2 regions of the Peribacillus sp. NPDC056705 genome follow, and region 1 is predicted to be linked to the other one. Evidence: riboswitches for the same ligand, from Rfam matches in the RefSeq annotation. Region 1 holds a riboswitch; the other holds the start of a gene.
The links. Region 1 has a riboswitch for S-adenosylmethionine ahead of ACFRAK_RS24545 (Na+/H+ antiporter NhaC family protein). Riboswitches for the same ligand answer to the same signal wherever they lie in the genome.

Region 1 (3,422 bases):
AATGAGGTTTTACTTCATTTTAAATAATGAATGGCTTTCCTAAAATGCCATCTCCATAATCATCTATCTGTATTGAAGCGAAAAACCTTTTACAGCGCCTGACTGTCCATGATTCATTCATGGGCAGTCTTTTTTACGCCGCCAATTCAAGGATTCATGCTCCCGGGCTTTGTTCGACTAACCCTTTAAGGTGTAAAGGAACCTCCATGCTGCCTCTTCATTAGAAGATTAACCATGACTCTGCCAGAGTTCAATACTGATACTTGTGGATTTTTAGTTTATAATAACAACCATCTAGCCTATTGAGGGGGGATTCCATGAATGAATATAAAGTAACGGTAAGGAATGGCAGTACCTTGATTTTGTCGGAAATCATTAAAGCTGAAGATGAAAGAGAAGTCCTTGGCACCCTTTTGATTTCCAGCGAATTATTTAATCAGCCATTTACCGACATCAGGATTTTAGAACACTGATTTGTGCCTGCTTGTTCCATTTGTTACACTGTAATAAATCTTAATACGGTAGGCGATATTATGTGTGGACGTTTCACCCTTTTCACTGACATTGAAGAAATAAAAGATCGGTTTGATATACAAGGATCATTTGATGAGGAATACCAATTCAGCTACAATATTGCTCCCTCCCAATCCGTGTTATCCGTCATTAATGACGGGGCAATGAACCGACTTGGATATCTTCGGTGGGGACTCATTCCATTCTGGGCAAAAGACGAAAAAGTTGGCTATAAAATGATCAATGCCAGAGCGGAAACCATTGCAGAGAAAGCAAGCTTCAAGAATGCGTATAAGAAGAAGAGATGCTTGATAATCGCTGACTCATTTTACGAATGGAAAAAGACACCAGAAAGAAAAATACCGATGCGAATAAAAATGAAGAATCATGCTCCATTTGGAATGGCCGGTATATGGGAATCCTGGAAATCTCCCGAAGGCCTCAGCATTTACACGTGCTCCGTTATAACAACCGTTCCTAATGAGCTGATGACCAGCATTCATGATCGTATGCCTGTAATCCTTAAACCAGAAGATGAAAAAGATTGGTTGAATCCATCCATTAATGATCCTGCATATCTGCAGCAGTATTTAAAGTCATTCGACTCAGAACAAATGGAAGCTTTTGAGGTATCGACTGATGTGAACTCGACTAAAAAAAATTCACCTAATCTAATACAACAAATTTGCTGAGAGGTCATTAGACCTCTTTTTATATTAATTCCGCCCGGATAAATATCAGTGGAAGACTCATTGTACTGATTAACTGCAAACAGTAAGAAGTGCATGTGAATACTATAAAACTAAACCTTGCGAAAATAGACAAAATGCTGTACTCTTATATTTGCTTTTCAAAACGACTTCGATGTCGCTTTAACAAACACAGATGGTTACAGCAAGTTTCCAGTTTGGTACTTTTCTGACAGGTATCGTAATAGTTGATAAATTATATAATTTTGATCTTCTTATCAAGAGAGACGGAGGGACTGGCCCGAAGATGTCTCGGCAGCGGACTTAATGGGAGTGCTGTGCCAAATCCAGCAGGCTGATTTTCGCCTGAAAGATAAGGAGGGTGTTTTTTATAAATTAAAAGACCTCTTCTTGTTTTAATAGAAGGGGTCTTTTTTATGCTGACAGCTGTTTTTTTTTGCTATAGCTCCATCACTGGATAATCAAGCTCAAATTGGCGTTATTTGCGAAAACTGTTAAAAGAATAAAGGCTATGACACATGTCATGGGAAAAATAAAAAGAGGTGTACATCATGAGTGCAAACAATAAAGGGAATCCATGGGCATTGATTCCATTTGTCGTATTTTTAATTTTATTTATAGGGTCCGGAATCGTCACTAAAGATTTTTATTCATTTCCGGTGATTGTAGCCATTTCTATTGCATCAGCAGCTGCATTGGCAATGAATCGGAAAGAAAGTTTCAATCAAAAGGTTGATATTTTCTGTAAAGGTGCCGGTGACGCTAATATTATGTTAATGGTAATCATTTTCCTTTTAGCCGGCGCTTTTTCCGAAGTTGCGAATGGTATGGGGGCAGTTGAATCAACCGTGAATCTTGCCTTAGCGGTTTTTCCGCAAAATCTTTTAATGGTAGGGATATTCATTATCGCTTGTTTTATTTCCCTATCTATGGGAACGAGCATGGGAACGATTGTAGCCCTAGCACCTATCGGGGTGGGAATTAGCGAGCAAACCGATATTTCGCTTGCCCTCTCAATGGCGGCCGTTATTGGTGGTGCGATGTTTGGGGATAACCTATCCTTCATTTCAGATACGACAATCGCTGCAGTTCGAACACAGGGAACGAAAATGAAGGATAAGTTTAAGGTGAATTTTTTCATCGTTTTACCTGCGGCCATCATCACATGTGCTATCCTAGGAATATTAACGATGGGTGAACAAGCCGACATCACCCAAAATTCTTATAATTGGGTGAAGATTCTTCCATACCTTTGCGTATTGATCACTGCATTGGCAGGAGTCAATGTGTTCCTGGTCCTATCCATCGGAATCGTCCTTGCCGGAATTATCGGCTTGGCGGATGGAAGTTATCAACCGTTGGGTGTCATTCAAAAAGTTGGTGAGGGAATGGCGGGAATGTATGAAATCTCCTTCCTTGCCATTTTAATTGCAGGTATGGTTGCTGTAATCAAACATAATGGTGGCATCGATTATCTACTCCACCTCGTGACACGAAATAGCAAATCAAAAAAAGGGGCGGAATTCAGCATTGCCGGGCTTGTTGGTTTGACGAACCTTTCAACGGCAAATAACACGATTTCGATTATCATTGCCGGGCCACTTGCCAAAAACATCGCTGAAAAGTATGGGATTGATCCGCGTAAATCGGCGAGCATCCTTGACGTTTTTGCCTGTTGTATCCAAGGGGTGATTCCATATGGGGCACAGCTGCTTGTTGCAGCAGGGGTAGCAAAGATCTCTCCCATAAGCATCTTGCCGTATTCATATTACCCAATACTAATTGGACTTTGTGGAGTCGTTGCCATCTTGATTGGTTATCCACGGTTTCAGTCGGGAAATGATGAATCGAAGAAACGGACTTATTAAAAAGAGGATAATAATGAAAAAAACACCCTGAATCATTGGATACAGGGTGTTTTCTGTATGGGTGAAATCTTCCCACTTATGTCAGTATAAGTGTTCATAAAGTAATCAATTCATCTGCTAGGGATTTCTTTAATTTATGGTAAACAACTTATTTCATAACCAAAATAACTGCTTCATTCCGGTTCATATTATTAATCGTTTTGCGTGCGGCATTTGTCATGAATAGAGGACAACACCAACTAAACCAGAAAGTATAATTACATAAGCTGGGTGCCAGCGTAATTTCATTAGGGCAAATAACGATAATCCAAAAACGAGTAATAAGCTTATC
Region 2 (3,422 bases), on a different contig from region 1:
GACCCCCTTTTGCTTCGCCTTCAATATAACGTTTGATTTAGTCGAAATCAGCCCATATGGATTATATTCCTGACAAATGAATTCTGTCGCGTACTCATCACTTCTTATGCCATGGATCAAATCGACATGGTATATCATTTTCTTATTATGCTGCTTTGCCATCATACTTACGTTTTTCAATTGTGATATATGCAAATCAAGAAACACACCTATTTCATAGGAACTCTCTAAAAATCTTTCGAAATCCTTCATGCTTGCTGAAGCAGGCAAAATCTTCTGATCCATCATTATCCTCCTCATTCCCAGAAAAACTCAAAACTTCAAGTCATTTAGTATATTTTAAAGAGCTTGATTTATCAAACACATTTTTTATGACCCATATCACCATAACACTATCATACCTGGCACTCCCTTTATAGTTTTCGGCTAAGGATGTATGTAAACTCGATCATAAAGTAAGTTTCATTTTCAATGCACCTTGGACGAGTTCATACGATTTAATTGTGCCAACGGGAATTTTTCTCACGATGTTCCAGGCATTAACATTCATTTTGATCGTTCTTTTTTCAAATTCAAAAAATGGCGGTCTGTTAAATATCCTTTGGTTGATGAATTTCCTGTCAATTGGTTCCATTTCCACTAATTCAAATAAAATCGTTCTTTTTTCCACAGAAACCGGTTTTAATGTAATCCGGAAAGCTACGTTTTTCTTAAACATCATTTTTTTCACTTCCGTCGTTCCGGAAAGCACGATATGTTTTGGCGTAATCTCGACTTTAATATCCTGACCATCTGATTTCCTTCTTATGATTTTCTCTATCATGGCTTCAGTTAAAGTTATCGTTATGCCATTTTTGAATGGACTGAATGTACTCATCCTTGCATTCCCCCCCTGCCGCTCATATGAATCTTCGGTTATAGCATATGCCGGGTTCCCTGATGTAGTAACACATATCAATAATCGGTATATTCAAAATCTTCCACCTTCAACCCTTGACCTTTATAAAAACTACCTGTATAGTCATAATTAATTTAATAGACAACTCTTATCCAGAGAGGTGGAGGGACTGGCCCTTTGATGCCTCAGCAACAGACTGATCATGTACTGTGCTAATTCCAGAAGTGTAAAAACTTGAAGATAAGAAGAGTGTATAGCTTGGTTGCCAACACCTCTTCTTATTTTTAAGAAGAGGTTTTTTATTTTTGGCTCTTTTCGTAAAGATTGTTGTTTTTAAAATGAAACGATTTAAGGTTGATCGGAGCGGAAGTGCGAGACTCCTGCGGGAGCAGCGGGACAGGTGAGACCCGCGGAAAGCGGGCATCTGGAGGGGAAATCAACCACACCTCACTACTTGGTAAATAGCAACAAAGTATGCGAAAACAGCCTTATTTTTAAAAGGAAAGAAGGAATGCAACATGTCCATCACATTAACGAAAGCACCATTCAGGGCCGATCACGTCGGAAGTTTATTAAGACCAGAACGTTTACATGTTGCCAGAAAGCAATTTAAGGAAGGTACCATTTCAGCAGAGCTGCTTCGTGAAGTTGAAACCGAAGAAATCAATCGGATTGTCGAAAAACAAATTGAAGTTGGATTGGAAGCCGTGACGGACGGTGAGTTCAGACGTACATGGTGGCACTTTGACTTCCTCGAACATTTAAATGGAATCGAGGGATATGTGACTGAAAAAGGGCTCACGTTCGATGGTGTGGAAACAGAGAGATATAACGTTCGCAATACCGGGAAGGTTTCATTCAATCCTGACCATCCTTTCATTCGTGACTTCATTGAATTGAACAAAATCGTGAACGGACGCGCCGTTGCCAAGCAAACCATTCCCAGTCCGAATCAATTATTTGCTGTAGGCATTCATAATGAAGACATCTACCCTGATATTGAAGACTATGCAAATGATATCATCAAAGCATATCAGCATGCTTTGAAGGCCTTTTATGAAGCTGGTGTGCGTTATCTTCAATTGGATGATGTATATATTGCCAGACTTTCAGCTCCGGATTTCCAGTTCAAAGATGGAAAATATACGAGGGAACAGTTAATCGATCTTGCACTTCGCGTAATTAATGGCGCATTGGAAGGCAAACCAGAAGACCTTGTCGTCACAACACACCTATGCCGTGGGAACTACCAGTCGACTTGGGCATTTGAAGGAAGCTATGCCCGTATCGCCCCAACTTTATTGGCTAAAGAAAAGGTGGATGGATTTTTCTTGGAATATGATGATCAACGCTCAGGGGATTTCAAACCATTGGAATACATTCCAAATGGCGGTGCACAGGTCGTACTGGGTGTCGTCACTTCAAAAAATGGGGAAATTGAAGACAAGGAAGCTGTTAAGGCACGCATTAAAGAGGCCTCGCACTTCGTTCCTCTCGAACAATTATGCTTAAGCCCGCAATGCGGCTTCGCCTCCACCCATCACGGCAACAAGCTGACCGAAGAACAGCAATGGGAAAAGCTGAAATTCGTCGTTGATGTAGCAAAAGAAGTATGGGAATGATTTTTTAGCGGAGACTTTACTCCATTCGAACAATCTAATCGGCATCAATATAAGCGTGCCGATTAGGTTTATAATAAAAAACGTAAAAGACATTCTTCCAAAAATCCGAGAACAAAAAAAGAACGGCCACCAGCACCTCCCTTTTTTACTTGCAGCTATCATCATCATCATCCATTTTCTTCACAAATATATCATCCGTCACCCTATCTTCCAGCTTGTTCCTCAAGGCCAATTCCGCAGCCTTCCCATCACTAGGCGACCCGTCCGAGAAATACATCGGAAACAACGAGAAGAACATAACATAGAAAGAAAAATAGATGAATTGATACCAGACCACCGAGCTGTCCAGGATATCCTGATACACTAAGCTATAGATGATCAGCATGCTGACTAAATTAAAGATAGCCCCTCCTAAATAGATCAGCGTATTCGTCAATCGATTATCATGTTTCAATCCCTTGAACTCGCAAGTCCCATTCCAAAAATAATATTTCCTCACCTCTATGTTCCGAAAGGCGAAAAGCTTATTGCCACAACCGATCAAGATTTTCTTTTCTGATCCCCCAAAGATCGTGACAAAAAAAATATGCCCGCTCAAATGTATCAGCGTAACGATCGGCATGATCAAAAAAAAGGAAAATAGAAATTTGATGATATCAGAGAGACCAAACATGTTTATGCAACCCTCCTTACCTGAGCAATTTCCTACTAGATGCTACTCTGATACCCTGCCCACATTCGTTATAACTAGTAAATTTTCACAGTAGCGATATATCGCTTACCACAAGTCTATTGTTCTCCTTCTGCTTAATCCGGGTTGTTTCCAGGTTTTTGGCCTGACTCCAGCTTAATTCAAAGAAACAGGCTACCTCCTTCCGAAAAAACTCGGAAAATTGATAGCC

Region 2: another riboswitch for S-adenosylmethionine. It lies ahead of ACFRAK_RS24860 (5-methyltetrahydropteroyltriglutamate--homocysteine S-methyltransferase); the one in region 1 lies ahead of ACFRAK_RS24545 (Na+/H+ antiporter NhaC family protein).

What each region holds. Positions count from the first base shown of each region.
Region 1 covers NZ_JBHTYI010000037.1:34,327-37,748, forward strand. Annotated here, with positions in the region: gene hutG (formimidoylglutamase) at 1-27, shown strand, start outside; gene ACFRAK_RS24535 (hypothetical protein) at 318-473, shown strand; gene ACFRAK_RS24540 (SOS response-associated peptidase) at 534-1,205, shown strand; SAM riboswitch class I at 1,475-1,582, shown strand; gene ACFRAK_RS24545 (Na+/H+ antiporter NhaC family protein) at 1,775-3,091, shown strand; gene ACFRAK_RS24550 (chromate transporter) at 3,308-3,422, opposite strand, start outside.
Region 2 covers NZ_JBHTYI010000039.1:22,058-25,479, forward strand. Annotated here, with positions in the region: gene ACFRAK_RS24850 (glycerol-3-phosphate responsive antiterminator) at 1-285, opposite strand, end outside; gene ACFRAK_RS24855 (hypothetical protein) at 449-877, opposite strand; SAM riboswitch class I at 1,044-1,145, shown strand; gene ACFRAK_RS24860 (5-methyltetrahydropteroyltriglutamate--homocysteine S-methyltransferase) at 1,417-2,520, shown strand; gene ACFRAK_RS24865 (hypothetical protein) at 2,666-3,193, opposite strand.